2 regions of the Afipia felis ATCC 53690 genome follow, and region 2 is predicted to be linked to the other one. Evidence: predicted binding sites of a transcription regulator. Region 2 holds the regulator's gene; the other holds the start of a gene.
The links. The regulator LexA, encoded in region 2, represses DNA repair genes until DNA is damaged. The targets are predictions, from matches to a motif close to TGTTCNNNNTGTGTTCNG.

Region 1 (15,430 bases), 2.8 Mb from region 2:
ATACAATCACGGACTTGGCTTCCGGAGGTATCGTGATGATGCTGTTGAGGGCAATCATCGCAATGAAGCCGAGCACGAACCACGGCATCGGTGGGCGCGCACTGGAGGTGCCGCTGCTGCGGCGGGCCGCGGCCACGCCGAGCGCGATGACCAGTGGTGCCAGCAGTGTCACGCGCGACAGCTTGGCGATGGTGCCGAACTCGCCGGCCTGACGGCCTTCCTGGAAGGCTGCCGCCACCACCTGGGCGATCTCATGGATGGAAGAGCCTGCCCACAGGCCGTAGGCGCGCGGATCGAGATGCAGCAGGGTGCCGAGTGTTGGATAGGCGAACATAGCGATCGAGCCGAACACCGTGACGCATGCGACGGCGTAGGCGACATCCTCGTCATGCGCGTCGGTGACAGTGTTGGTCGCGATCACGGCCGATGCGCCGCAGACTGAGGTGCCCGCGCCGATCAACTGGGCGAGCTTGGGGTCGATGCCCATCATGCGGCCGAACCAGCCCGTGAAAAGGAAAGTTGCAGCCAGCGTCACCGCAATGATGCCGATGCCGGTTGCGCCGACTTCGCCAATCTGCGTCGCCGTGAGCTGCAGGCCGAGCATGATGATTGCGAAGCGCAGGACCCGCCGCAGCGAAAAAGTCACGCCTGGCTTGGCGCTCACAGGCGTCCCGACGACGTTATGGAAGATCATGCCAAGCAGGATCGCGATGATCAGCGGGCTGAAGGTCGAGACAACGGGCAGGAGGTGCACGCCATAGGCGGCGCAGGCGACCAGCGTCGTCAGGAACAGGCCGGGCCAGATCCCGGTGATTTGAAAACGGGCGGCGGGGCGTGACTTCTCCTCGTCGGCGGCGGTGTAGGTGATGGTGGACATTGGCCGAACTCCTTGAATACGGCCACTGATCGCAAGTAACGATCAATCGTTCAAACTCATTATATATGTATTTTTAACATATAAAATCGATTATTCGGAATAAATGATGGAGCGCGCGCAAAAGAAAACGCGCCGCTGATGAGGCGGCGCGTTTTCGCTAGGAATTGCGGGCTTGTTATCAGGCCGGATTCAAGGCCGGGACGGGCAGGGCCGTCACAGATTTGATCTTTTCCATCGCGAAGCGCGAGGTGACGTTCTTTAACGCCACGGCGCTGATGAGCTTCTTGTAGAACACGTCGTAGCTCTGCATGTCGGCGACGACAACGCGCAGCATGTAATCGACGTCGCCCGCCATCCGGTAGAATTCCATCACTTCGGGCATGGCCTTCACGGCACCGGCGAATTTCTTCAGCCACGCGTCGGAATGGTCGCCGCTCTCCACCGAGACAAAGACAGTGATGCCGAGGCCGATCTTGTTCTGATCGACGAGCGCCACGCGGCGCAGGATGATGCCTTCGGCTTCGAGCCGCTGGATGCGCTTCCAGCAGGGCGTAGACGACAGGCCGACCCGGTCGCCGATTTCGGCAACGGAGAGAGAGGCATCGTCCTGCAGCACGGTCAGGATCTTGCGGTCGATGGCATCAAGCCGGCGAGGTGTATCGAGCGCGGCAGGTGCGAGGTCGGCGTCTGACATTGGAAACATTCTTCTAATGAAGTGGGATATGAAAACTTCATATAGAAGAATATTCTAAATCACAAGTCCAGAATCCGGAATATTCCGTCAGGCGAAGTGCGGGATGGCTGATTTGGTCAAAAACTCTTCCACTTCAACGCGTTGAGGCGAGCCGAAGGCCCCACCATGCCGGGTGCATTTCAGCGCTGCGGCGGCGGCGGAAAAGCGCACCGCGGCTTCAAGGGGTTGGCCTTCCGCGATCGCTATGGTGAAGGCGCCGTGGAACACGTCGCCCGCACCCAGCGTATCCACCGCTGCGATCGGGAAGGCCGCCATGTGGCGAACGTTGCCGTCTTCGAGCCAGGTCATCCCGCCCGCGCCATTGGTGACCCCGACGAACGCCGGTGTCAGTGCTGCGATTGTCCGCAGCGCGGCGATGCCGTCCTCGGCGCCTGTGGCCGCGTGCAGAGCCTCGGCGGAAAACACGATGTGTGTGGAAGCTTGCAGGAGAGGCTCGTCCAGCGGCATCGCGCGGTCGGCGTCGAGGATAACCGGAATGCCGCGCCGCTTGGCTTCGAAGCAGAGGTCGCGCACGAAAACACAACGGTTCTCGGTCAGGACCGCCTCGCAATCCTTCAGCAGTTCGTTGGTGTCCGGCAGCGTGACGTCCCACATTTTCGGATCGCGATAGGTGACGATGGTCCGCTCGCCGGTGTGGTCGATCATGATGTTGGAGATCGGCGTCACGAGACCCGGCATCTGCACCATAGCGCTGCCGTCGATGCCTTCGCGCGCGAGATCCTCGAAAATCTGTTCGGCGGCTTTCTCGCCGACATGGCCCATGGGGCCCGACATCAGGACGCGGCCGCCCAGGCGCGCGATGGCGATGGAGGCGTTCAGCGCATTGCCGCCGCTATATTCGGTGAAATGCGTGGCGCGCATCTTGTTGCCCCGCGCGGGAATACTCTCGACGCGAAACACCAGATCGCGCACAGGCATGCCGACACAGAGAATGTTCGGGGCGACCGGTCGAGGCTGTGCAGTCATATGGGTTCCCCCAAATCAGGCAAGACGGCTCAAGGAAAACAGCGGGAACGCCTGCTGGGTTCCAGCATGCTGAATGCCATCTCGCCAAAGCGCGTGGTTCAGGTGATCCAGATTTTCTCGCGCAGCGCCTGCGTAAATCTTACGGCCTCCGCCGGATCGTAAGGCGCGGCCGCCACCAAGCCCCAGACCGGTCGCGGCCACGCGGCGTCGCTGGTCCGGCGCGCGATGATGTGGACATGCAGTTGCGGCACGACATTCCCGAGCGCGGCGACATTGAGCTTGTCCGGCTTGGTGATCTCCTTCAGCGCACGCGAGACACGATTGATCTCGGTGGTGAGTTGCGCCTGTTCGACCTCATTGAGATCGATCAGGTCGGAAGCCCCTGCACGGCGCGGCACCAGCAGCAGCCACGGGTAGTTGGAATCCTTGATGATGAGGAGGCGAGACAGCGGCAGGTCGCCGACTTCAAGCGTGTCCTTTGCGAGTTGGTGGTGAAGCGACCACGATGACGACATGCGGGCCTCGAAATTGATTCTGCAATGTGACCACTCTATCAGGCGGAAGCGCGGACGTGGGGAACCCTGTATCCGTCGGAATGCGCATCCGGTGCCTCCCTGAGTGTGTCCTGGCGTCCGTGTAAAGCGGTAAAACGGCCGATGCCTTGCTTGCTTTCCCTTCGGTTTGGCCCCAAATAGGCGTCGGGAGATTGGCGGTGGACGAGCCACTCGCCAACCGGGTCAGGTCCGGAAGGAAGCAGCCCTAACGAGGTCCGGATCGGGTCGCTCGTCAGTCTCCTACCTCTTTTCATGCCGGGGCCGGCGCGATGCTGGTCGACTGCCCGCCGTTTCGCGTGGCAGAGCGGCGCGCCCGATGAACCAATGCGGATCGTTCGATGCCCGATTCCGACCTCCCAGGCCTGAGTGCGGGCGATCAAGCGGGCCTTGGCCTCGCCGATACGGGAGCGGCTGGGACCGCAAGCGCATCCGGCTACCGCGTTCTGGCGCGCAAATATCGTCCTTCGAATTTCAACGATCTGATCGGCCAGGAGGCAATGGTCCGCACCGTTTCGAATGCGTTCGAGACCGGACGCATTCCGCAGGCCTGGATTCTCACCGGGGTGCGCGGCGTCGGCAAGACCACGACCGCGCGCATCCTGGCGCGCGCGCTGAACTACGAACTGCCCGATGGCTCGGTGAAGGGGCCGACCATCGCCATGCCGACGCCCGGCGTCCACTGTCAGGCGATCATGGAGAGCCGTCACATCGACGTGCTCGAAATGGACGCGGCTTCGCACACCGGCATCGACGACGTGCGCCAGATCACCGACGGCGTGCGTTATGCGCCGTCGAGCGCGCGCTACAAGGTCTACATCATCGACGAAGTCCACATGCTGTCGGAGAAGGCGTTCAACGCCTTCCTCAAGACGCTGGAGGAGCCGCCGGAGCACGCCAAGTTCGTGTTCGCGACCACTGAAATTCGCAAAGTGCCGGTGACGGTGCTGTCGCGCTGCCAGCGCTTCGATCTGCGCCGTGTCGATGCCGACGTGCTGATGTCCCATCTCGGCAACATCGTAACGCGCGAAGGCGTCGAGGCGGAGCCCGAGGCGCTGGGGCTGATCGCGCGCGCGGCCGAAGGCTCGGTGCGCGATTCGCTGTCGCTGCTCGATCAGGCGATCGCGCATGCGGCGGGTCTCGTGCGTGCCGAAGATGTGCGGCAGATGCTCGGCCTCGCCGATCGCACGCGCGTAATCGATCTGTTCGAACATCTTGCCAAGGGCGACATCGCCAGCGCCTTTGCCGAATTCCGCGAACAGTACGACACCGGCGCCGATCCGGTCGTGGTGCTGAGCGATCTCGCCGAATTCGTGAATTTCGTCACACGCGTGAAGGTGGTGCCCGCGACGGCGGATAACGTCGCGCTCGGCGAAGCGGAACGCACGCGCGGCCGCGAGTTCGCCACCAAGCTCTCGATGCGCGTGCTGTCGCGGATGTGGCAGATGCTGCTCAAGGGCATTGCTGAAGTGCAGAATGCCACGCGCCCACAGGCCGCCGCCGAAATGGTGCTGGTCCGCATCGCCTATGTCGCGGACCTGCCGACGCCGGATGAAGCGATCAAGATGATCGGTGAGGGCGGAGGTGCACCGGCTGCGTCGTCGGCTGTTTCCAGCGGGGGTGCTGCGCCTCGCTCGCTTGTGCCATCCGCGCTAGCTGATCGGAACGCGGCGCCGCGTGGAATTGTATCGCCTGTGATGGGCTTAGCTGGTGCACGCACGGGCAACGAGACAATGGCTCGGCAGCAACCGCGACCCGTGGAAGTCGCAGCGACGCAGGCGGCACCGACATTGCGGCTGTCGAGTTACCCCGAAATCGTCGCGCTCGCCAGCGAGAAACGTGATATTGCGCTCAAGGCCGCGCTGGAGGCTGACCTGCGGTTGGTGCGCATGGAAGACGGCAGGCTCGAGATTGCACTCGAGCGCAGCGCCGCGCGCTCGGTGGTCAACGATCTGCAGCGCAAGCTTGAACAATGGACCGGCCGCCGCTGGGCGGTGATCGTCTCCAACGAGGAAGGCCAGCCGACGCTGCGCGCGCAGGCGCGGGAGCAAAAGGATAAACTGACCGAGGACGTACAGGCTGATCCGCGCGTGCAGGCGGTGATGGCGGCGTTCCCTGGCACCCAGGTGGTTGATGTGCGGCGTCTCGCGCCGGAGCCGCCGCCGGCGGTCATGCCCATCGAGGACGACGCCGATGGTGACGATGATGATCTCTGAGATTGTGAGAAGGACAATGAATGGCTGATTTTCTCGGCATGATGAAGCAGGCCGCCCAGCTTCAGTCGAAAATGAAGGAAATGCAGGAGCAGCTCGATCTGATCGAGGTCGAGGGCTCGGCTGGGGGCAACATGGTCACCGTGCGCATGACCGCGAAGATGGAACTGAAGTCTGTGTCTATCGATCCCTCGCTGATGAAGGCCGAGGAGCGCGAGGTGCTGGAGGATCTTCTCGTCGCAGCCCAGAACGACGCGCGCCGCAAGGCGGAAGAGGCGATGCAGGAGCGGATGCAAGCCATCACCGGCGGCCTCAACATTCCGGGGTTGGGCCTCGGCTGACATGGCCTCCACGGTTGCCGGACCCGAGATCGAGCGGCTGATCCAGTTGCTGGCGCGGCTGCCGGGCCTTGGCCCGCGTTCGGCGCGGCGTGCGGCGCTGCATCTCATCAAGAAGCGCGAAGCGCTGATGGCACCCCTTACCAGCGCGCTGCAGGTCGCGATCGAGCGCATTCAGGTGTGCAGCACCTGCGGCAATATCGACACGCAGAATCCGTGCACGATCTGCACCGATCCGCGCCGCGATCCGTCGATCATCGTCGTGGTTGCCGATGTCGCCGATCTCTGGGCGCTGGAGCGGGCGCATGCGACGCAGGGCCGTTATCATGTGCTGGGCGCGACATTGTCACCGCTCGATGGCATTGGACCGCAGGATCTCACCATCGACGCGCTGGTGACGCGCGCGCAGGCTTCGGACGTGACGGAGATCATTCTCGCCCTTAATGCCACGGTCGATGGCCAGACCACGGCGCATTACGTCACCGATCTGTTGCAGGACGCCGGCGTCAAGGTGACGCGGCTGGCGCATGGTGTGCCGGTTGGCGGCGAACTCGACTATCTCGATGAGGGCACGCTGTCGGCGGCAATGCGCCAGCGCACGTTGTTCTGACACTCAGGGTTTCATCGGTGCGGTCAACGTCTCGAAGTGTCCGCGCGCCTGCAGCCACGCCAGCAACATGAAGCTCGGCACCGCCACCACCATGCAGATCGCGAAGAACCATGCCCAGCCCGTGGCTGCCGCGACATAGCCCGCACCCGATGACAGGTAGGTGCGGCCGATCGCGGCCAGCGCGGTGAGCAGCGCGTATTGGGTCGCGGTGTGCGCGGGATTGCGGCACAGCGCGGAGAGATAGGCGACGAAGATCACGGTGCCGACAGCGCTGGTGAAATTCTCGGCGGTGATGGCAACCGCCAGGGCATAATGGTTGATGCCGACGAGGGCGAGCCATGAGAACGACAGATTGGCGATGGCTTGCAGCATGCCGCCGATCCACAGGCTTGCGACAAGCGAGTAGCGGCTGGCGAGAAAGCCGCCGGCGAATCCGCCGAGCAGCGTGGCGGCGAGGCCCAATCCTTTCACGATGGCGGCGTAATCGTTGCGGGTGAAGCCGAGATCGATGACGAAGGGCGCCGTCATGGTGCCGGAAAAGGCATCGGTGAACTTGAACAATACCACGAAGGCGAGAATGGCCCACGCATCCTTGTAGCGGGCGAACTCGGTGAATGCGCCTGCTGCGGCGTGGACTATGCGCCCGAATGCGCGCTCGGTACTGGCCTCGGCCTTGCGCGAGGCTTCCGGCTCTGTCGCAAAGAGCGCCGTGACAATACCGATGACGACGAGCGCCGCCATCGCGACATAACCCCACTGCCATGCGGCATGGCGAACGAAGCCCAACGCTTCGAATCCGCTGACAAGAAACAGAGCGCCTGCTGTCGAGAGCAGCATGCCGACGCGATAGGCCGCGACATAGGAGGCCATGCCCGCGGCCTGTTCGTTTTCCGGCAGGCTTTCGACACGGAAGGCGTCGATCACGATGTCCTGCGTCGCGGAGGCCGCCGCGACGAAGAGTGCTGCGAGCGCGACGCCAAGCGGTTTGGTCGGATCGCTCACGGCCAGCAGCACGATCGCGATCATCAGCACCAATTGGGAAAAGATCAGCCACGCCCGCCGCCGCCCGAGCAGGCGGGTCAGGATCGGCACATGCAGCGCATCGACCAGCGGTGCCCAGAAGAACTTGATGGTGTAGGGTGTGCCGACCAGCGCGAACAACCCGATGGTCTTGAGATCGACACCGGCTTCGCGCATCCACACCAGAAGTGTCGAGCCCGACAGCGCCAGCGGCAGGCCGGACGAGAAGCCGAGGAACAGCACGACCAGCACGCGCGGCTGCAGATAGACCGCAAGCGCGTCGCGCCACGAAGCACGGGTGGTAATGGAGGTTTTCTCGACGCTCTCGGGAGATGTCATGGAGAGGTGTTAGCAGATTCGCACGCCTCCCCGGGAGACGGCTGCGGAGCTATTCGCCCGCCTGCAGTTTCCGTGGTTGAGCCGGAAACAGGTCCGGTCCCCGGGCGCTCTCGGAACTGGCGGGAGCCTCTTCGTTCTGGCCGAAATCCAGTTCCTCGATGCGGCCTGCACGCTTCTCGATCTTGTCGGCGGAAATCAGGATCTGGCGGACGTCCTCGTTCACCTGTCCAAAGTGATTTTGCAGTTTCAGCACTCGCTCGCGCAGCCGTGCGAGATCGTCCGACATGGTCATGACCTCGGTGCGGATCTGGCCCGCCGCGTCGCGCATCCGCGCGTCCTTCATGATCTGCTGCATCACTTGAATCGCGAGCATCAAGAGCGAGGGCGACACCAGCACGACGCGAGCGCGATAGGCCTTTTGCACCACGTCATCGAAACCGTCATGAATCTCCGCATAGACGGATTCGGAAGGCACGAACATCAAGGCCGTGTCCTGCGTTTCGCCCGGGACAAGATATTTGTCGGCGATGTCGGCGACGTGCTTCATCACGTCCTGTCGCAGGCGCTGCGAGGCGAACTTGCGCTCGTCGTCGCTTTTGGCCTCGCGCAGAGCCGTCACAGCCTCGAGCGGGAATTTGGCGTCAATGCACAGCGGCCGCTGATCGGGCAGAAACACTACGCAGTCCGGGCGCTTGTTGTTGGTCAGCGTATGCTGGAACGCGAACGAGCCCTTCGGCAGGCCGTCCTGCACGATGGCTTCCATGCGCGCCTGGCCGAACGCGCCACGCGCCTGCTTGTTGGCGAGCACGTCGCGCAGCGTCGTCACCTGCGTGGTGAGGTCGGTGAGGTTCTTGTGCGCGCTGTCGATGATGCCGAGGCGTTCGTGCAGCACGCGCAAACTGTCCATGGTGTTGCGGGTGGTCTGCTCCATCGACTGGCCGACGCGATGCGTCACCGAATCCAGCCGCTCGTTCACCGCACGCGCCATCTCTGCCTGCCGCCCGACGAGCGCCTGTCCCATTTCATGCACGCGGCCCGCGGCTTCGTTCTGGGTACGCAGCACTTCGCTCAAGCGCTCCTCCAGTTCGTCGGCGCGGATCGCCTGTGCCATGGCGAGCGCGGCGTTCTTGCTCCCCGAGCGGGAGATGATGAGGGCGATGATTGCAAGCAGCACAAGCGCCAGCACGCCGAAGGCAAGCAGGGCTGCACCAGTGCGGACGGGGACGTCACCGATGGAAAACAAAATCTCATTCATCGCCGCACTGTAGCGCGATTCGCTGTCGAATAGGAACGAATGGGGAACATTTATGGTTAATAATTCCTTGATGCACCGGTTTTCCGCAGCGGAAAGACAGTTGTTTTGAGGACTCAATCCCCGTTTGACCCCGGCAGGCAGTCCGATTACATCGCGGGCATGGCCATTCGTGAAATCATCAGCATCCCGGACAAGCGCCTGCGCGTTGTTTCCGATCCCGTCGCAAAAATCACGCCCGAGGTGCGCGCCCTCGCCGAAGATATGTTCGAAACCATGTATGACGCGCCGGGCATCGGCCTTGCCGCCATTCAGGTGGCGGTGCCGCTGCGGCTTATCACCATGGACCTTGCTAAGAAGGAAGGTGAGACCGAGCCGCGCGTGTTCATCAACCCGGAAATTCTGTCGAAATCGGACGATCTTTCGGTCTACGAAGAAGGCTGCCTGTCGATCCCTGAATATTACGAGGAAGTCGAGCGGGCAGCATCGGTGCGCGTGCGCTTCATGGACCTCGACGGCAAGGTGCATGAGGAAGATGCGGAAGGGCTTTATGCCACCTGCATCCAGCATGAGATCGACCATCTCAACGGCGTTCTGTTCATCGACTATCTGTCCAAGCTCAAGCGCGACCGCGTGATGAAGAAGTTCACCAAGGCCGCGAAGCTCGCGGCCAAGTAACAGCGAGCACCATGCCGCTTCGTCTGATCTTCATGGGCACGCCGGACTTCGCGGTGCCGACGCTGCGCGCATTGCACGCGCACGGCCATGACATCGCGGCGGTCTATACCCGCGCGGCGAAGCCTGCCGGGCGCGGCATGAAACTGCAGCCGACGCCGGTGGAGCAGGCGGCGCGCGACCTCGGCCTTTCCGTATTGACGCCCTCAACGCTGAAGACGCCGGAAGCGGAAGCCGAGTTTCGCGCCCACAATGCCGCGGCTGCCGTCGTCGTCGCCTACGGCATGATCCTGCCTGCAAACATTCTCGACGCCGTGCCGCGCGGTTGCTTCAACCTGCATGCCTCGCTGCTACCGCGCTGGAGAGGCGCTGCGCCGATCCAGCGCGCAATCATGACCGGCGATGCTGAATCCGGTGCCATGGTCATGAAGATGGATGTCGGTCTTGATACCGGCGACGTCGCGATGACGGATCGCCTGCTCATCACTGACGATATGACGGCGCAGGATCTGCATGACGCGCTGGCGCCGCGCGGCGCCGATCTCATGGTGCGGGCGATTGCCGCGCTGGAGCAGGGCCGTCTCGATCTCACGCCGCAAGATGACGCTGGCGTCACTTATGCCGCCAAGATCGGCAAGGCTGAGGCGAAGATCGACTGGACGAAGCCCGCGCACGAGGTGCTGCGCCACGTCCACGGCCTGTCGCCATTTCCCGGCGCGTGGTTCGAGGTGGACATCGACGGCGCGCCTGTCCGCATCAAGGTGCTTCGTTGCGAACTCGCGCAAGGGGCGGGCAAGCCGGGCGCGTTGCTTGACGACCGGCTGACGATCGCCTGCGGGAGCGGCGCGATCCGTCTTCTTCAGGTGCAGCGCGCGGGCAAGCAGCCGATGACCGCGCCGGATTTCCTGCGCGGCACGCCGCTCGCGCCGCCGCTGAGTGTGGTTTGATGCCGCGCTACAAACTCATCATCGAATATGACGGCACGCCGTTTTGTGGCTGGCAGTATCAGGACAACGGCCCGTCAGTGCAGGGCGCGCTGGAAGATGCCGTGATGGCGATGACCGGTAGCCGCGTGCGTGTTCATGGTGCAGGTCGCACCGATGCCGGCGTGCATGCGCTCGGCCAGGTCGCGCATATTGATCTCGAGAAAACCTATCGCGCCGACCGGGTGCGCGACGCGCTGAACGCGCATCTGCGACCGCATCCCATCGGCGTGCTGTCTGCGGAGATCGTGCCGGAGACGTTCGAGGCGCGGTTCTCGGCAATGAAGCGACACTACATCTATCGCATCAGCAACCGGCGGGCGAACCTCGCGCTCGATGTCGGGCACGCGTGGCGTGTGGCGCGTCTGCTGGACGTGGTGGCGATGCAGGAGGCCGCGCAGGTGCTGATCGGCAAGCACGATTTCACGACGTTCCGCGACACGGAATGTCAGGCGAAGTCAGCGGAGAAGACGCTCGACCAACTCGATGTCGTGCGCGAGGGTGATGCCGTCAATATCGTCACCTCGGCGCGCTCGTTCCTGCACAGTCAGGTGCGCTCGATGGTCGGCTCGCTGGTCTGGGTCGGGCACGGGCGATGGACCGCCGCCGACATGCGGAAAGCGCTCGATGCGCGCGACCGCGCGGCGTGCGGTCCCGTCGCGCCGCCGGATGGTCTGTATCTGGTGAGAGTAGATTACTGAGCGGTCTGCGCGAGCAGCGGCTTCATCGCGTCCCAGAACAGCTCCTCGCCGTCCTTCACATTGTCTTGCCAGTGATCGGCGGCGTTGTCGTCGGCTTCATCGGTGATGAACTTGAATGCGCGCCATGGCAGCGAATGGCGCTGGCAGACATGGGCGATGGCGTAAAGCTCCATGTCGACGATGTCGATGTTATTCTCGACCAGCCACGGGTCAGTTGCGGTGACGAAGCTGTCGCCGGTGCCGCAGATCACGCCGTCCTGTCCCGACGAAAGGCGATCGATCTCCGGCGAGAACGGCGTGCGGCCGCGCGGCGCCAGCGGCATCGCCATCATGTCGCGCTGGATGACGTGCGCGACCTCGACGAGGCCGCTGTGCATCTTGTGAATCTTGCCGGCGGTGCCGTAATTGACGACAAGACGCGGGCGCAGCACCAGCAGCGCGAGCGTCGCGGCGCTTGCCGCGTTGACCTTGCCGACGCCGGTGTAGATCACCTCGATGCCTTCGGGGGCGCGGGCCTTGTCGAGTTCGTCGTCGATGGCGGTGAGAACGAGAATGTTGCCGCTCATGCGCGCGCCCTCACTTGAAGTAGCGATCCAGTACGCCGCGATAGATTTTCGTCAGCGCCTCAAGATCGGCGACCGGTGTGCGTTCGTCGATCTGGTGCATGGTCTGGCCGACGAGGCCGAATTCGAGCACCGGACAATAATGAGTGATGAAGCGCGCGTCCGATGTTCCGCCGCCGGTGTCGAGCTTCGGCGGCCGCTTGGTCACCTCTTCGATGGCGGCGACGACGAGATCGGTGAAGGGGCCGGGTTGCGTCAGGAAGGCGTCGGCGTTCGACGGCTCCCATTCGACGCGTGCGGTGGTGTGGTTGCCGGAGAGCTTTTCGACGCGTCCCTCGATCAGCGCGCGCAGCGCGTCCTGTGTGCGGCAATCGTTGTGGCGGATGTTGAAGCGCGCGCGAGCCTGCGCAGGGATCACGTTCCAGGCCGGGTTGCCGGTGTCGATCGACAGGAATTCGAGATTGGACGGCGGGAAGTGATCGGTCCCTTGATCCAGTGGATCGGCGTTCAATGCGCTGACGAGTGCTGCGATGTCCGGCAGGGGATTATGCGCGCGGTTGGGATAGGCGACATGGCCCTGCTTGCCTTCGACGATCAATGTGCCGGACAGCGATCCGCGCCGCCCGACCTTGATGCAGTCGCCGAGCGCATTGACGTTGCTCGGCTCGCCCAGCACGCAATGATCGAACTTCTCGCCGCGCTTCGCGATCCAGTCGAGCAGCTTCACGGTGCCGTTGACGGCGGGGCCTTCTTCATCGCCGGTGATAAGAAAGGAGATCGAGCCCTTGGGCTTGCCGCCGTTCTCTTGCAGATAATCGAGCACGGCGGCGACCGAGCAGGCGATCGCGCCCTTCATGTCGACCGCGCCGCGGCCATAGAGCACGCCGCCGTCCACCTCGCCCGCGAATGCATTGTGCGACCACGCCTTGTCGTCGCCCGGCGGCACCACGTCGGTGTGGCCAGCGAAGGTAATGTGTGGCGCGGCCGTGCCGATGCGGGCGTAGAGGTTGTCGGTGTCGTCCGCGCCCGGTTCGCTGAAGGTCAGACGGTGGGTTTCGAACCCGGCGCCCTTCAGCAGCTTTTCAAGCACGCCGAGCGCGCCTGCGTCTGCCGGCGTCACCGAAGGGCAGCGCAACAGATCGCGGGCGACGTCGAGCGCCTTGGTCATTTGTCAGTCCCGCAGCAGTTCGTTGATGCTGGTCTTGGAACGGGTCTTCTCGTCGACGCGCTTGACGATCACCGCGCAGTAGAGCGATGGGCCGGGCGAGCCATCCTTCAGCGGCTTGCCGGGCAGCGAGCCCGGCACGACGACGGAATAGGCCGGTACTTCGCCAATGAAGGTTTCACCAGTGGTGCGATCGATAATCTTGGTCGATGCGCCGATGAACACTCCCATCGAGAGCACCGCGCCCTTGCGCACGATGACGCCTTCAGCGACTTCCGAACGCGCGCCGATGAAGCAGTCATCCTCGATGATGACCGGGCCGGCCTGCAGCGGTTCGAGCACGCCGCCGATGCCGACGCCGCCGGAGATGTGGACGTGCTTGCCGATCTGCGCGCACGAGCCGACGGTGGACCACGTGTCGATCATGGTCGCTTCATCGACATAGGCGCCGAGATTGACGAAGGACGGCATCAGCACGACGTTCTTGCCGATGAAGGCCGAGCGACGGACGATCGCGCCGGGAACCGCGCGGAAACCGGCGTCGCGGAAGGCCTGCTCGGAATAGTCCTCGAACTTCGAGGGCACCTTGTCCCACCAGTGCGCACCGCCAGGGCCGCCGGAAATCGGCGCCATGTCGTTGAGGCGGAACGACAGCAGCACGGCCTTCTTCAGCCACTGATTGACCTTCCACTCGCCGTTCGCCTGCGGCTCCGCGACCCGCGCCTCGCCCTTGTCGAGCATATCGAGCGCGAGCTCCACCGCATCGCGCACCTCGCCCTTGGTCGAGGCGTTGACGGTGTCGCGGGCGTCGAAGGCTGTGTTCAGCGTGGTTTCGAGAGCGGAGAGAGACATCGGTTTCCTTGGAAAATCAGTGCGATAAGAATTGTTGCCAACTCGCTTGAATTGCGAGTTTGTTGTAATTCTTTGGCTGAAAACCCTAAGGAGAGCAAGGTACAACTAGATTGCTAGTTGTCATGCCCGCGACGAGTGCGGGCATGACGGGGTTAGTGGTTGCTGAGAGCCGCCAGAAATCCCGTCAGATCTTCGGTGACGTGATCGACGTGTGGGGCGTCGCGGCCCTCCATTTCCCACGCCTCGCGCACGACCTCCTTGGTGCCGTCGGGCACCACCAGCACCGTGGTCATGCCGAGCTCGTGGGGGATGGCGAGGTTACGGGCGAGGTCTTCGAACATCGCCGCGCGCGAGGCGTCGACGTCGTGCAAATCGAGAAAGCGGCGGTAGGTCTGGCGCGCGGGCTTCGGCTCGAACTCCGCCGAGATGATGTCGAACACGCCGTCGAATTCGACGCCGAGCGCGAGCCGTTCCAGCACCTTGTCGGCGTGGGCGACGGAAGCGTTGGTCAGGATCAGCTTGCGGCCGGGCAATTTGGCTAACGCCTGTCCCATCGCGGGGTTCGGCTCGAGCGGCGAATGGTCGATGTCGTGGACGTAAGCGAGGAAATCGTCGGGGCTGACGCCGTGCTCGGTCATCATGCCGCGCATCGTGGTGCCGTAGCGACGATAGTAGTCTTTCTGGATGCGGAACGCTTCCGCAGCCTCGACCTTAAGCTGGTTGGCGACGAAATCGCGAATGCGACCGTCTACCTGCTGCCACAGATTGACGTGGTGCGGATAAAGGGTGTTGTCGAGATCGAACACCCAGGTGTCGATATGGTCGAAGCCGCGTATGTCGGTCATGATATTCTGGAAGCGGCGCCAGCCGTTCGCATCCGCTCCGTCACTTGTACATCAGTGTGCCGGTGCCCTGATTGGTGAACAGCTCCAGCAGCACGGCATGTGGCGTTTTTCCATCGAGAATGACGACGCCTTCGACGCCCGCTTCCAGCGCGTAGATGCAGGTCTCGACCTTCGGAATCATGCCGCCGGAAATGGTGCCGTCCGCGATCAGCCGTCGCGCATCCTTGATCGACAGTTCGGGGATCAGCTTTTTGGATTTGTCGAGCACGCCGGGCACGTCGGTCAGCAGCAACAGCCGCTTCGCGCGCAGCGCACCGGCGACGGCGCCAGCGAAGGTGTCGGCGTTGACGTTGTAGGTCTGCCCGTCGGAGGACACCGCCAGCGGCGCAAGCACCGGGATGAGTTCGTGGCCGATCAACTGATTCAGGAGCGCGAGGTCGACCTTGTCGGGCTCGCCGACGAAGCCGAGATCGATCACCTTCTCGATGTTGGAATCCGGATCGATCATGGTGCGCGTCGCCTTCACGGCGGTGACCATATTGCCGTCCTTGCCGGACAGGCCGACGGCCTTGCCGCCCGCCGCATTGATGTGGCTGACGATCTGCTTGTTGATCGATCCCGCCAGCACCATCTCGACGATCTCGATGGCGGAGGCGTCGGTGATCCGCAGTCCGGCTGCGAATTCGGACTTGATGCCGAGGCGCGACAACATGGTGGCGATCTGCG
Region 2 (15,430 bases):
CGTGATCGACGGTCATGTCGTGAGCGTTGAAGACATCGAGGGTACCGATGCGCTGCTGGCGCGGATCAAGCGGCTGCGCGAGAATGGCCGGCTTCGGGCCAAACCGGGGCGTGGCGTCCTCGTCAAGGCGCCTAAGCAGGGCCAGGATTTGCGCCTCGATCTTCCAGCGCTCGGGCCACAAACGATCCGGGGCTTAATGGAAGCTGGTCTTGCGGGGCTTGCGGTTGCGGCGGGACATTCGGTCGTTGCCGAGCCGCAGGCAATGATCGAGGCAGCGGATAGTGCCGGAATCTTTGTCATCGGGCAGGAATCCTGACCGTGGCGCGGGAGGTCATGGGCAGCCGTCGAAAAATCTTTCTGATTGCCACGGAACCTTCCGGCGACCATCTCGGTGCCGCGCTGATGAAAGAACTGCGCCACCGTTTCGGTGGCGATGTCGAGTTCGCTGGAATCGGCGGTCGCGAAATGGAAGGGCAGGGACTCGGTTCGCTTTTCCCGATTGGCGATCTTGCGATTGTCGGATTCGCTGCAATTGTGCAGCAACTCCCGATGCTGATGCGGCGTATTCGCGAGGCTGCAGCGGCGGTTGTTCAGACAAAGCCTGACATTCTGGTGATTATCGACAGTCCCGATTTCACCCATCGCGTGGCGAAGAAGGTTCGCAAGATCGATCCTTCGATCCCGATCGTCGATTATGTATCGCCGACGATCTGGGCGTGGCGACCGGGGCGCGCGCGCGTCATGGCGCGTTACGTCGATCACGTGCTCGCGGTGCTGCCGTTCGAACCGGAAGAGCATCGCAAGCTCGGCGGACCGGCCTGCACCTACATTGGTCATCCGCTGATCGAACGGCTCGATACGCTGCAGCCGAATGCACAGGAGCAACAGCGGCGGGAAACGCCGCCTCCTGTGCTTGTGCTGTTGCCCGGCAGCCGCCGTGGTGAAATCCGCCACCACATGCAGGTGTTTGGCGAAACGCTGGCGGCCTTGCGCGAGCAGGGGCTTGCGGTCGAGCCTGTGCTGCCGACCTTGCCGCATTTGTTGGATGCGGTGAATGAGGCCGTCGCGCAGTGGCCGGTACGGCCGCGCATCGTGACGGGCGAGGCGGAGAAGCAGGCGGCGTTTCGCACCGCGCGCGCGGCGCTGGCGAAGTCGGGCACCGTGACGCTCGAACTGGCTTTGGCGGGCGTGCCAATGGTGACGCTCTATCGCGGCGGCGCGATAGAGGCCTGGATCGCACGTCGTGTCGTGCGCGTGTCCTCGATCATTCTCGCCAATCTCGTGATAGGCGAGAATGTTATTCCCGAATTTCATCAGGAAGAATGTACAGCGCAGAATCTTGCGCCTGCCTTGCAGGCTATTCTGAACGATACGCCGCAACGAAGTCGTCAACTCGAAGCCTTCGCGAAGCTCGACCAGATCATGAATACAGGTGCGCTTTCTCCAAGCGAGGCAGCCGCCGACGTAGTGATCGAAATGCTCGGGAAAGATCGGGCTCCACGATAATCAGTTGCTATCGGAGCGGCGATGATTCAGTACGAATTGATCTAGGTCAAAATACGTATTTCTGAGGGTCGTCGGCCTTCAGGAGGGCTTAAACAAAATTCAATATGTTTGATGCAGCGTGATCGTCATTGAGAGCGCGGCGCACTGCGATGATTCGTGGGAGACGCCATACAGATCACGCACGCTACCTCTCGAGACGTATGAACTCGATGAGGCTTTTAAATGCGCAAGAATTTTCCAGTGACCGATGCCGAGTATCCGGTCACTGATGAAACATTGATTGTTTCCAAAACCAATCTCAAGGGCAAGCTGACCTATATCAATGGTGATTTCATTGACGCGGCAGAATTCACGTCGGATGAACTAATAGGTCAGCCGCACAATATCGTTCGTCATCCGGATATGCCGGAGGTGGCCTTCGAAAACCTCTGGGACACGCTCAAGGCCGGAAAGCCCTGGCTTGGTGCGATCAAGAACCGCCGCAAGAATGGTGGGTTCTACTGGGTCCTCGCCACCGCGTCTCTCATTCGGGAAGGTGGACAAGTCACGGGTTACACGTCGATCCGGACGAAGCTGCCAGCCGACCAGCGCGCGCTCGCCGAAGAAGTGTATGCGGCCATTCGCGAGAACAAGCCGCATCGCTACCGCATCGATGCCGGCATCATCCGGAAGCGCTCCTTCTTCGATCATTTCGCGTTTTTCACGCGCACGCTGAAAGCGCGCCTGACGACGATGATCGCGGTGCAGATGATCTTCCTGCTCGCTATCGGCGTCTGGAGCGCGACTGGTCATGGCGCGTCGGGAATGCTGATGGCTTGCCTCGCCGGCATGGGTATCATCGCTTGCGCGGTTGTAGGGCGCCAGACCATTCTGGCCGTTCAAGGCCCGATGAAGCACCTGAATGAAGTCATGACGAATCTCGTTCAGGACAAGCTTGATAACCGGATTGAAATTATCCGCGACGACGAGATTGGAGAGGCGCTCCGCAATCTGCAGACGGTGCAGACCGTCATTCGCTTCAGCCGCGAAGAAGTTGGTGCCACTCAGCGCCGTGCGGATATCCAGCGCAAGACAGACATGACGAAGGTCGCGGATGCTTTCGAAGCTGCCGTTGGTGAAATCGTTGAGGCTGTAGCGGCGTCGGCCACTGAGCTCGAAGCGTCTGCGACCACGCTTGCGTCTACAGCCGATCAAGCCCAGGAGTTTGCCGCGCGCGTTGCCAGCGGATCGGAGGATGCCTCGTCGAGCGTGAGTTCGGTCGCCACCGCGACGGAGGAGATGACTTCTTCGGTGCAGGAGATTAGCCGGCAGGTGCAGGACTCGGCACGCATGACGAGTGCCGCTGTCGATCAGGCCAGATCTGCGACAGATCGCGTCAGCACCCTCTCGAATGCAGCAGCGCGTATTGGCGATATCGTCGAGATGATCAACAATATTGCGGGTCAGACCAATCTTCTGGCTTTGAATGCGACAATCGAGGCTGCAAGAGCCGGCGAAGCCGGTCGGGGGTTCTCCGTGGTGGCTTCGGAGGTCAAGGCACTTGCCGAGCAGACAGCAAAAGCGACCGGCGAGATCGGCCGACAGATCGGCGATATTCAGGGCGCCACTCAGGAATCCGTCGCGGCGATCAATGAAATCAGTAATTCCATCGAGAGGCTTTCGGAGATATCGGCCGCGATTGCCTCAGCTATCGAGGAGCAGGGGGCGACGACACAGGAAGTCGCCCGCAACGTCCAGCATGCCGCGCAAGGAGCGCAGCAGGTGTCCTCGAATGTCGGAAATCTTCAGCGTGGCGCGGTGGAGACGGGGAGCGCATCGTCTCAGGTGTTGTCTGCCGCCCAGACGCTTTCACATGACAGCCACAGGCTCAAGCTGGAGGTGGACAAGTTCCTGGATTCGGTACGCGTGGCCTGAACCGCGAATTGGAGCCGCAAAAACGAAATGGCCGGAGCATCATGCTCCGGCCATTTAATATTGTGAGTTTGAAGATTACTTGCGCTGATCGAGCGGGACGTAATCGCGCTTGGCAGCACCGTTGAAGAGCTGGCGCGGACGGCCGATCTTCTGCTCCGGATCCTCGATCATCTCGCTCCACTGGCTTATCCAGCCGACGGTGCGAGCGACCGCGAACAGCACGGTGAACATCGAGGTCGGGAAGCCCATCGCCTTCAGTGTGATGCCCGAGTAGAAGTCGACGTTCGGATACAGCTTGCGTTCGATGAAGTACGGATCGTTCAACGCGATCTTTTCGAGCTCGAGTGCGATCGGGAGCAGAGGATCGTTGGCGTGGCCGGTTTCCTTCAGCACCTTGTGGCACATCTGCTGCATGATCTTCGCGCGCGGATCGTAGTTCTTGTACACGCGGTGGCCGAAGCCCATCAGGCGGACGTTGCTGTTCTTGTCCTTTACCTTGGCGATAAATTCCGGAATTTTATCGACGCTTCCGATTTCGGCGAGCATGGCAAGCGCGGCTTCGTTGGCGCCGCCGTGAGCCGGTCCCCACAGGCAGGCGATGCCGGCGGCGATGCAGGCGAACGGATTGGCCCCGGACGAACCGGCGAGGCGCACGGTCGAGGTCGAGGCATTCTGTTCGTGGTCGGCATGCAGGATGAAGATCGTGTCGAGCGCTTTCGCCAGCACCGGATTGATCTTGTACTCCTCGCAAGGCACGGCGAAGCACATGCGCAGGAAGTTCGAGGCGTAATCGAGGTTGTTCTGCGGATAAACGAACGGCTGTCCGGCATTGTACTTGAATGCCATCGCGGCCAGCGTCGGCACCTTCGCGATCATGCGCATCGAAGCGACCATGCGCTGATGCGGATCGTTGATGTCGGTCGAGTCGTGATAGAACGCGGCGAGCGCGCCGACCGAAGCCACCATCACCGCCATCGGGTGCGCGTCGCGACGGAAGCCCTGGAAGAAGCGGGCCATCTGCTCATGCACCATCGTGTGGTTCGTGACGCGACGGTCAAAATCTTCCTTCTGGGCCTTGGTTGGCAGTTCGCCGTACAGGAGAAGATAGCAGGTTTCGAGGAAGTCACCTTTTTCGGCGAGTTGTTCGATCGGGTAGCCACGATACTGGAGAACGCCAGCGTCACCGTCGATATAGGTAATTTTCGACTGGCAGCTTGCCGTGGAAGTAAAGCCCGGATCGTAGGTGAACATTCCGGTCTGCGCGTAGAGCTTGCTGATGTCGATGACATCCGGACCCACCGTGCCGGCATAGACAGGCAAGTTTACGCTTTTCTCGCCTACGGTAAGGGTGGCTTGTTTGGTGTTGGACTTTACATCCATCGTGGATCCCCCGATGTCTCTTGCTTTCTTTAGATCACGGAGGACAGGCAAAATCTTGCGAGCCCGCCGCTATGCTTAAAGTTCGGCAGAAGGGGTATCGTATTGCTATGTGCGCTGCAAGACGGCCCTTCGAAGCCTTGGTAGGGGGTTACTGGCTCTGATCCTGCAACCGTGCCAAGGATATTTCACGTCCTAGAACGGCCAGGACATCAAAAATACCGGGAGACGTCGTTTTGCCGGTCAGTGCCACGCGTAAAGGCTGGGCAACAGCGCCGAGTTTCAGGTTGTTTTTCTCGGCGTAATCGCGCATCGCCGCTTCGGTTGTCGCCGCGTTCCATTCCTTCACGTCAGAGAGGCTGCGGTGAAGATCACCGATGAGTGAACGGGTCTGCGGCGTCAGCAATGCTGCAGCCTTTGCGTCCATGGTGAGCGGTCTGTCGGCGAAGATGTAGCCGGCATTCTCGATCAGCTCGATCAGCGTCTTGGCGCGCTCCTTTAGTCCGGGCATCGCCTGCAGGAATTGCGCGCGCGTGGCGTCGTTGAGTTTCGCCTGTAGCGCAGGGCCTTGTGGGACGAACTGCAGAACGTCTTCGACGCTCTTGAGCAATTCTGTGTCGTCCGTCGAGCGGATGTAATGGCCGTTCAGGTTTTCGAGTTTGGCAAAATCGAAGCGCGCAGCCGAGCGGCCGATCGAAGTGAGATCGAACGCCTCGATCATCTCCGGAGTGGAAAATATTTCCTGATCGCCGTGACTCCAGCCGAGCCGCACCAGATAATTCCGCAACGCTGCGGGAAGGTAGCCCATGGCGCGATAGGCTTCGACGCCGAGCGCGCCGTGACGCTTGGAGAGCTTGGAGCCGTCCGGTCCGTGGATGAGCGGAATATGCGCCATCACCGGTACGTCCCATCCCAGCGCATCGTAGATATGCTTCTGGCGCGCAGCATTGATGAGGTGATCGTCGCCGCGGATGACATGGGTTACGCCCATGTCATGGTCATCCACCACCACGGCGAGCATATAGGTCGGGGTGCCATCGGAGCGCAGCAGCACCAGATCGTCCAGATTTTCGTTCTGCCAGACCACGCGACCCTGGACCTGATCCTCGATCACGGTTTCCCCGGTTTGCGGTGCCTTGAGGCGGATCACCGGCTTGGCCCCGGCAGGTGCTTCGGCGGGATCGCGGTCGCGCCAGCGGCCGTCATAGCGCACGGCACGGCCCTCGGCGCGTGCCGCCTCGCGCATCTGGGTCAGTTCCTCCGGCGTCGCGTAGCAGCGATAGGCCTTGCCCGCGGCCAGAAGCTGTTCCGCAACCTCACGGTGCCGCGCCACGCGGCTGAACTGGTAGATCGTCTCGTCGTCCCATTCGATGCCGAGCCATTTCAGGCCGTCGAGAATGGCTTCGATTGCAGCGTCGGTCGAACGTTCGCGGTCGGTATCCTCGATCCGCAGCAGCATCTTGCCGCCGTGCCTGCGGGCATAGAGCCAGTTGAACAGCGCGGTGCGTGCGCCGCCGATATGGAGGAAGCCGGTCGGAGACGGCGCAAAGCGGGTGACGACGGATTCGGTCATTTCAGATGGTTCAATTGCTCTCGGAAAGGGTGGTTGGGCGGGCCTTTATCATACTGCCGGGGCACTGTCCCGGTATCCCGGCCGCAAATGCCGCCGGGAGGTCAAAAGTTCGTTCTCGCCCGCGCACTCCCGAATGGTGCTTCCCACGCTCCTGCTCTTGGCGTGGCGGCGCGGATTTGGCACATAGGGCACAACTTGAAAGGGTGCAAATGACTGACGAATCGACGCCGGATGTGGGCCGCGACTTCATCCGCGACATTGTGGCGGCGGATCTGGCCTCGGGAAAGCATACGGGCGTGGTGACGCGCTTTCCCCCGGAACCCAACGGCTACCTGCATCTCGGCCACGCCAAATCGATCTGCCTGAATTTCGGCATCGCCGAGGAGTTTGGCGGGCGCTGCCATTTGCGCTTCGACGACACCAACCCGGCCAAGGAAGAACAGGAATTCATCGACGCCATTCAGCGCGACGTCCGCTGGCTCGGTTTCGATTGGGGCGAGCATCTGCATTTCGCCTCCGACTATTTCGAGCAGCTTTACGCCTGGGCGCAGGATTTGATCCGCGCGGGCAAGGCCTATGTCGACGACCAGTCGCCGGACGAAATCCGGCTGACCCGCGGCACTCTGACCGAGGCCGGACAGAATAGTCCGTTCCGCAACCGTTCGGTGGAGGAGAACCTCGATCTGTTCGCGCGGATGCGCGCCGGCGAGTTCCCGAACGGCACGCGTGTGCTGCGTGCCAAGATCGACATGGGCTCGGGCAATATCAACCTGCGCGATCCGGTGCTGTATCGCATCCTGCATGCGCACCATCCGCGCACCGGCACGGCGTGGAATATCTATCCGAGCTACGATTTCGCGCACGGCCAGTCCGACTCCATCGAGCACATCACTCACTCGATCTGCACGCTGGAGTTCGAGGATCACCGGCCTCTTTACGACTGGTTCCTCGATAATCTTCCGGTGCCATCGCATCCGCACCAGTACGAGTTTGCGCGGCTGAACATGACCTACACGCTGCTGTCGAAGCGCGTGCTCACCGAACTCGTCCGCGAAGGCCACGTTTCGGGCTGGGACGATCCGCGCATGCCGACGCTCGCAGGTTTGCAGCGGCGCGGCGTGCCGGCGCAGGCGCTGCGCGATTTCGTCAAGCGCATAGGCGTCGCCAAGGCCAACTCGACCGTCGATATCGGCATGTTCGATTTCACCATCCGCGAGACGCTGAACAAGACTGCGCCGCGCCGCATGGCGGTGCTGCGGCCGTTGAAGGTTGTGATTGAGAATTATCCGGAAGGCCAGGTCGACGAACTCGATGCGGTCAATCATCCGGACGATCCGGCGCAGGGCACACGGAAAATTCCGTTCGGCCGCGAGCTCTACATCGAGCAGGATGATTTCATGGAGGAGCCGCCGAAGAAGTTCTTCCGGCTCGCGCCGGGGCGCGAGGTGCGGCTGCGCTACGCCTATTTCATCACCTGTCGCGAGGTTATCAAGAACGCGGCTGGCGAAGTTGTCGAACTGCGCTGCACCTACGATCCGGAAACGCGCGGCGGCAACGCGCCCGACGGTCGCAAGGTGAAGGCGACGATCCACTGGGTCAGCGCGGCGCATGCGGTGCCGGCGGAAGTGCGGCTGTACGACAACCTGTTTGCCTCCCCGCAGCCGGAGGCAGGCAATTTCGCCGCGCAGCTCAATCCGAATTCGCTGGAGACGCTGGTGGACTGCAAGGCCGAGCCTGCGTTCAAGACTGATGTGGCAGAGGGCGCGGTGCAGTTCGAGCGGCAGGGCTATTTTGTCCGCGATCGCGACTCGACGTCGGAGCAGCTGGTGTTCAATCGCACCGTGGGCCTGCGCGACAGCTACGCCAAGGCGACAGCGGCCGGTTAGCGCCGCTTCGCGGATTCTGCATCCGTTCCCGTGTTCAGAGCCTGATCTCATCCGCTAGCATTACGGCGGGGTCAGCCGACACACGGGCGGCGCGATGGCGGACGGGGGCTGGGAGCAGGAACGGTCGCGTGCGGGCAGGGCCATCGCATGGCCGCCGCGTGAGACGGCGGTTGTGCCTGCCTTGTCCGGGCGCAGCCTATGGCGCTTCCTGGCGGAATCGAACCTCAATTGGATCCGTGCGGAGGCTGGTCCCGGCCGCTTGCTGCCGTGGATTCCGGTCGCTTTCGGCATCGGCATCGCGCTCTATTTCACAGCGTCGCGCGAGCCGATAGCGGCAGTAGTCGCGCCGGTCGCGGGAATGGCCTGCATGCTCGCGCTGGTGATGCGGCGGCGGCCGATCTTTCCGATGATGGCGCTGCTGGCGGCATTGCTCGCGGGTTTTGCCACCGCGACGCTGAAGACCGCATACATTTCGCACGCGGTGTTGCTTGCGCCGGTCAGCTCGGCGGTGATCGAGGGGTTTATCGAGACGCATGAGGAGCGCGAGCGTACCGACCGCTTCGTGCTGCGGGTAGCAAAACTCGAGGCGCGGGGTACGCCGCAACTGGAGCGCGTCAGGCTCTCGGTGCGCAAAGGGACGGCGCCGGCGGTCGGCGCTTATGTCGCGTTGAAGGCAAGGCTGCTGCCGCCGATGCGGCCGCTTCGCCCCGGAAGTTATGATTTCGCCCGTGATATGTATTTTCAGGGTATCGGTGCATCTGGCTTCGTGCTCGGTGCAATCAGGACGTTGGATGCGCCGAAGCAGGGCGGCTGGAGGCTTCGCTACGCGGCTTGGATGCAAAGCCTGCGCGACGCCGTCGATGCGCGGATCCGAATGGTGCTGAGCGGCGACGAACGCGCGATCGCGACCGCGCTCCTCACCGGCCGGCGCGACGCGATCTCCACCTCCAACAACGACGCCTTGTTCGTTTCCGGATTAGGCCACGTGCTGTCGATCTCCGGTTATCACATGGCGGTCGTCGCGGGCGTGGTGTTCTTCGCGATCCGGGCTCTGCTTGCGCTTAGTCCGGCGTTGAGCACGCGGTTTACGATCAAGAAATGGGCAGCGTTGGCGGCGCTGATCGCTGCGCTATTTTACTTATTGCTGTCGGGCGCGGAGGTCGCGACGCAGCGTTCGTTTTATATGACGGCGCTGGTGCTGGTTGCGGTGATGGCGGATCGCCGCGCGATCACGTTCCGCACGCTGGCACTCGCCGCCATGCTGGTGTTGCTGGTGGCGCCCGAGGCGCTCGTGCACCCTAGTTTTCAGATGTCCTTTGCCGCGACACTCGGTCTCGTCGTACTGGCGCAGATAGGCATGCCGCGATGGTTCGGCACAAACGATGATACCCGACTCGGACGCTTCGCCGCGTGGGGCGGGCGCGAACTCGTGGTGCTGGCTCTGGCGTCGTTTGTCGCGGGTCTTGCGACCACGCCCTATGCAGCCTTCCATTTCCACCGCATCGCGCCTTACGGCGTCATCGCCAATCTGGCTGCCATGCCGGTCGTGTCCGCGCTGGTGATGCCGGCGGGCCTGCTCGGGATCGCGGCCATTCCGTTCGGCTTCGACGCCTTGTTCTGGCACCTGATGGAGGTCGGCATCGACTGGATGATCGCGGTGTCGCAGTGGGTAGCGGCGCTGCCCGGTGCGTTCGGGCGCGTTCATGCCTTCGGCATCGGGCCGCTGATCGTCATGAGCGGCGGCATTGTTGTGCTCGGCTTGCTGCGTTCGCCGTTGCGATGGGCGGGAGCCGGATTGATCGGTTGTGGTGTGATGTGGGCGGCTGCCGCAACCGAGCCCGACATCCTGATCGCGCGCGATGCGTCGAGTGTCGCGGTGCGCGGCAAGGATGGCCACCTGCGCATCATGCACACGGCCAAGAACGCTTTCCTGTGGCGCGAGTGGCTGGCGGCTGATGCTGATCCGCGCGTCATCACGGACCCTGGTCTCGCGCGGGGCGTGGCATGCGATGAGGCGGGATGCGTGGTCGAGGGCAAGGAGGGCGATCTTATTGCGCTGGCGCGGCAACCCGACGCGCTGGCAGACGATTGCACGCGAGCGAAAGTCCTGATCACGCCGTATCAGGTGCCATCCGATTGTGCCGCCCAGGTGTTCCATCGCGATGCGCTGCGCGAACTGGGCGGAGTGACATTAAGAAAGACAGTGCAGGGCTACAGTATTACGGCCAGCCAAACCGTTGGTATTGACCGGCCCTGGTCGCCCGCCATTCCAGATGTCTCTACAGGCCCGCACGGCAACAATGCCACCGGACGCAAGCCATCCCGGCAGCCGGTCGATGCGACCCCGCCGGCGGCAGAACAGGAGGCCGCCGACTAGAGGGTAGTCTCAGTATTTGCGGTAAAGTCCGATCAGCTTGCCTTGGATGCGGACACGGTTCGGCGGCAGGATACGAACTTCATAGGCCGCATTGGCCGGCTCCAGCGCAATGGAGGCCCCACGGCGGCGGAAGCGCTTGAGGGTCGCTTCCTCTTCGTCGATCAGGGCCACGACGATGTCGCCAGTATCGGCATTCTCATTGCGCTGGATCAACGCCATGTCGCCGTCGAGGATACCGGCTTCCATCATGGAATCGCCGCGCACTTCCAGCGCGTAATGCTCGCCAGAGCCGAGCATGTCGGGCGGCACGCTGATGGTGTGGCTGCGGGTCTGCAGCGCTTCAATCGGGGTACCGGCCGCGATGCGGCCCATCACTGGGACCGCGACAGGCTGCTCGCCGCTCTCCTCGAAGTTTCCGGACGGGGTGCTGCGAACCTTGCCGAGATTGCCTTCGATCACGCTTGGGGTGAAACCACGCCGCGCGCCGCTGTTGGCGGCGGGCTCCGGCAGCTTGATGACCTCGATCGCGCGGGCGCGGTTGGCGAGCCTGCGGATGAAGCCACGCTCTTCCAGAGCCGTGATAAGGCGGTGGATGCCCGATTTCGACCGCAGGTCGAGGGCGTCCTTCATTTCGTCGAAGGAGGGCGGAACACCGCTTTCCTTCAGCCGCTCGTTGATGAAGCGCAGCAGTTCATATTGTTTGCGTGTCAGCATCCGGCGCAGCCCTCAATCTCATGTTCCGCGGATCTTCACCCGCTTCCTGGCATCCGCCTTGTTCACGACAAGTGCCAGACTCACTCGAAACAAATCATGAACATACACTATATGTTCCATACATGTTCTGCAATAGTTAAATTCTTATGAATCCAGACGTGCTGTTTTTAGGAAATCATGCCGGAATGAGCCGAGAGGCTGGCAGGGGGCCATGGGGTCTTGCATGGCGATGCCGGAAGAGTTCCTCACAGGAGCCCCGCTTTCTGCGATGCCTCGTTGAGCCACTTCAATGTCTTCTAATTCCAGAACGGGAATGTTCGGTTGAGCTCCTTGCCGCAACCACCTACGTCTTCGCGCAATGCAACGAGCATGCAGAGGAGATGCCGATGGCAGATCAGGACGGATCCGAACCGACGCAGACCGAGATCGATCATCATCTGATGGTGACGTTTTGCCGGACGCTCGACAGCACCGCGCTGCAGCCGATGACAGTGATGCGGATGATGGCGTCTGCGTTAGGCGCAATCTACCGACAGACCTCTGCCTCGCATCATGAACAGGTGTGTCCCTGTGGTTGGCAGCCGTTGCCGTCCGATGTCGAGACGTTGCTGGCAGAAATTGAAGCCGCCGCTCGCCGTCCGCTCGTTCCTGATCTTTCGAACATGCAGATTGTCGGCAGGGCTTAAGACGCGCTGAGCCGGTTCGAGCAGTCAACCGGGCAGGCGGATGATCTCGCAACGCGCGCCAGCCAGTGCGGCGGGCGCATGCGGCGGCCGGATCAACAGCACGTCCGCGACGGACAGGTTGTTCAGGAGCGAGCTGTCCTGACGGCTCACGGCGGTCGCGACAGCGACGCCGTCATCGTTGATGGCGATCCGCGCGCGAAGATATTCCTGACGATGATCGTTGGCAGGCAGATCATGGCCGAGAATGGCATGCTCGATGCAATGTCCGACCTGCGCGCGGCCCGAGAGCGCGCGGATCAGCGGCACCACGAACAGGAACGAACACACGTAGGACGAGGACGGGTTGCCGGGCAGGCCGATCACGCTCATCGCTCCCTTGTGTCCGTGCATCATCGGCTTGCCGGGGCGCAGCGCGATCTTCCAGAACTTGATGTCGATGCCTTCGGCTTCGAACGACGGCTTGACGAGATCGTGCTCGCCGACAGACGCGCCGCCGGTGGTGAGGAGGATATCCACGTTGAGAGCTTCTGCGCGGCGGATGGCGGCGCGCGTGTCTTCCATCGTATCGCGCGCGATGCCGAGATCGATCGGCTCGGCGCCGCTGTTGCGGATGAGCGCGCGGATCGCATAGGCGTTCGAATAGATGATCTGTCCGGGTCCCGGTTGCGAGCCTGGCATCACCAGTTCGTCGCCGGTGGCGAGAACAGCGACCTTCGGCCTGCGGTATACCGGCAGCGTGGGGTGGTTCATTGAGGCGGCGAGTGACAGGTCGCGGTCGCTGAGGAGGGTACCGCGCTTCAGCAGGATGTCGCCTTCATGGAAATCGATGCCGGCCTTGCGGATATGGCGAGGCAGAGGGGCAGCTTCCGCTAAGGTGATGGAATTGTGTTCGCGCTGGACGTCTTCCTGGATGACGATGGTGTCGGCGCCATCGGGCACCACGCCGCCGGTGAAGATGCGGACAGCCTCACCTGTGCCGACGGATTTCTCGCAAGGCCGCCCGGCGGCACTCTCGCCGATCACCTCGAGGCGCGCGCCTTCGGTCGCATCTGTGGTGCGGACGGCGTAACCGTCCATCGCCGACATCGTTGCGGGCGGCTGGGTGCGGAGGGCGGCGATATCACGAGCCAGGGTGCGATGAAGCGCATCGTCGAGTCCGACGTCTTCTTCGGGAAGGGCCTGTATGCCGTCGAGAATGGAGTTCAGTGCGTCGGCGACCGGCATCAACGCCATGATGAAGCGTCCGTTTTATTTTTCATGCTTGTAGACGCCCGACTTGCCGCCGCTCTTTTCGAGAAGGCGGATGCCTTCGATATGAACGCCGCGTTCCACGGCCTTGATCATGTCGTAGATGGTGAGACAGGCGACCGACACCGCGGTAAGCGCTTCCATCTCCACGCCGGTCGGTCCCGTTACCTTGACGCTCGCCTCGACGCGGCAGCCGGGCAGCCTGTCGTCCAGCGTGATGTCGAGCGTAACTTTGGAAAGCGCGAGCGGGTGGCACAGCGGGATGAGATCGGAGGTGTGTTTCGCCGCCATGATGCCGGCGACGCGCGCGGTGCCGAGCACGTCGCCCTTCTTGGCATTGCCCTCGACGATGAGCTTGAGCGTATCGGTGCTCATCACCACGAAACCTTCCGCCACCGCGACACGCTCGGTCGCGTCCTTCGCCGACACATCGACCATATGCGCTTCGCCCTTGGCGTCGATATGGGTGAGGGAAGGTTTACTCATCGTCTCATGAAGCCTTCGCGAGCAGGGTGCGGGTAGCGGAGGTGACGTCGGCCTGCCGCATCAGGCTTTCGCCGACGAGGAAGGTCGAGATGCCGACCTTGGCGAGTCGGGCGATGTCGGCGGGCGTAAAGATACCGCTCTCGCCGACCATGATGCGGTCCTTCGGCACCGAAGCCGCGAGCGTCTCGCTGGTCGCGAGCGTTGTCTCGAAGGTGCGTAAATTGCGGTTGTTGATACCGAGCAGAGGCGAGCGCAGCTTTAGCGCGCGTTCAAGTTCATCCTGATTGTGAACTTCGAGCAGTACGTCCATGCCGAGGTCGAACGCAGCATTCTCGATATCGCGCGCGGAGGCATCGTCGAGCGCCGCCATGATGATGAGGATGCAGTCGGCGCCATGCGCGCGCGCCTCCATCACCTGATAGGTGTCGTACATGAAATCCTTGCGCAGCACTGGCAGCGAGACGGCGTCGCGCGCGGCCACCATGAAATCGAGATGACCCTGGAAGGAAGGCGTATCGGTCAGCACCGAGAGGCAGGTCGCGCCGCCGGCCTCATATGCCTTTGCGAGCGCGGGCGGATCGAAATCGGCGCGGATCAGTCCCTTCGAGGGCGAAGCCTTCTTGATTTCTGCGATCAATGCGTAGTCGCCACGCGCGATTGTGGTCTGGATCGCTTTGGCAAAGCCGCGCGCAGGCGGAGCGCGCCGGGCGGCAGCCTCGACCTCGGCTTGCGGACGAGCGGCCTTGGCGGTTGCGATTTCCTCGCGCTTGTAGCGTTCGATCTTTTCCAGAATGTCGGACAAGGATTTGTCTTCCTCAAGCACGGGATACGGCCACGAGCTGCGCCAGTTTCGCCGCCGCCGCTCCACTGTCGAGCGACTTGATGCCGAGCGCAACACCTTCCTTCAGGTCTTTCGCCTTGCCTGCGACAACAAGCGCGGCGCCTGCGTTGAGCAAAGCGACGTCGCGGTAATGGTTCTTCACGCCCTTGAGCACGGCGTCGAGCGCGTCCGCGTTCGCGGTGGCGTCGCCGCCGCGGAGATCAGCATTCTTCACGCTCGCAAGGCCGCCGTCTTCAGGTGAGACTTCAAATGAACGGATCGCGCCATCGGCGAGCTCTGTCACGAAGGTCGGGCCGGTGAGGGTGATCTCGTCGAGCCCGTCGGAGCCGTGCACAACCCAGGCCGAGGTCGCACCGAGGTTCTTCAGAACCTGCGCCACCGGCTCGACCCAATGTTTTGCGAACACACCGATCATCTGCCGCTTGACGCCCGCCGGATTGGCGAGCGGTCCGAGCAGATTGAAGATCGTGCGCGTGCCCAGTTCCACGCGGGTCGGCCCGACATGGCGAATCGCCGGATGGTGCGCAGGCGCGAACATGAAGCCGATACCCGCCTTGGCGATGCAGGTGCCGACCTGCTCCGGGGTGAGTTCGATATTGACGCCGAGCGAGGCCAGCACGTCGGCCGCGCCGGACTTCGACGACATCGCGCGGTTGCCGTGCTTGGCGACGGGGACGCCCGCGCCTGCGACGATGAAGGCCGCGCAGGTCGAGACATTGACAGAGCCGGCGCCGTCACCGCCGGTGCCGACAACGTCTACCGCGTCGGGCGGGGCAGTTACGCGCAGCATCTTCGCGCGCATGGCGCTCACCGCGCCGGTGA

Region 1: HMPREF9697_RS16160 (DNA recombination protein RmuC) is a predicted target of LexA. The motif match lies at 8,955-8,972, and genes of this name have one in related genera.

What each region holds. Positions count from the first base shown of each region.
Region 1 is NZ_KB375270.1:3,376,385-3,391,814, forward strand. It holds gene HMPREF9697_RS16120 (YeiH family protein) at 1-877, opposite strand, end outside; gene HMPREF9697_RS16125 (Lrp/AsnC family transcriptional regulator) at 1,056-1,571, opposite strand; gene HMPREF9697_RS16130 (PfkB family carbohydrate kinase) at 1,659-2,597, opposite strand; gene HMPREF9697_RS16135 (HIT domain-containing protein) at 2,696-3,112, opposite strand; RNA gene ffs (signal recognition particle sRNA small type) at 3,299-3,395, shown strand; gene HMPREF9697_RS16140 (DNA polymerase III subunit gamma/tau) at 3,490-5,364, shown strand; gene HMPREF9697_RS16145 (YbaB/EbfC family nucleoid-associated protein) at 5,385-5,702, shown strand; gene recR (recombination mediator RecR) at 5,704-6,309, shown strand; gene HMPREF9697_RS16155 (AmpG family muropeptide MFS transporter) at 6,313-7,668, opposite strand; gene HMPREF9697_RS16160 (DNA recombination protein RmuC) at 7,718-8,923, opposite strand; gene def (peptide deformylase) at 9,083-9,598, shown strand; gene fmt (methionyl-tRNA formyltransferase) at 9,610-10,542, shown strand; gene truA (tRNA pseudouridine(38-40) synthase TruA) at 10,542-11,279, shown strand; gene HMPREF9697_RS16180 (phosphorylase family protein) at 11,273-11,845, opposite strand; gene dapE (succinyl-diaminopimelate desuccinylase) at 11,856-13,010, opposite strand; gene dapD (2,3,4,5-tetrahydropyridine-2,6-dicarboxylate N-succinyltransferase) at 13,014-13,859, opposite strand; gene HMPREF9697_RS16195 (pyrimidine 5'-nucleotidase) at 14,012-14,704, opposite strand; gene argB (acetylglutamate kinase) at 14,745-15,430, opposite strand, start outside.
Region 2 is NZ_KB375270.1:581,435-596,864, forward strand. It holds gene HMPREF9697_RS02965 (LpxI family protein) at 1-316, shown strand, start outside; gene lpxB (lipid-A-disaccharide synthase) at 334-1,506, shown strand; gene HMPREF9697_RS02975 (methyl-accepting chemotaxis protein) at 1,729-3,420, shown strand; gene gltA (citrate synthase) at 3,496-4,800, opposite strand; gene gltX (glutamate--tRNA ligase) at 4,949-6,370, opposite strand; gene HMPREF9697_RS02990 (glutamine--tRNA ligase/YqeY domain fusion protein) at 6,580-8,256, shown strand; gene HMPREF9697_RS02995 (ComEC/Rec2 family competence protein) at 8,351-10,633, shown strand; gene lexA (transcriptional repressor LexA) at 10,643-11,347, opposite strand; gene HMPREF9697_RS03005 (hypothetical protein) at 11,734-12,033, shown strand; gene HMPREF9697_RS03010 (molybdopterin molybdotransferase MoeA) at 12,058-13,266, opposite strand; gene moaC (cyclic pyranopterin monophosphate synthase MoaC) at 13,282-13,767, opposite strand; gene trpC (indole-3-glycerol phosphate synthase TrpC) at 13,772-14,569, opposite strand; gene trpD (anthranilate phosphoribosyltransferase) at 14,583-15,430, opposite strand, start outside.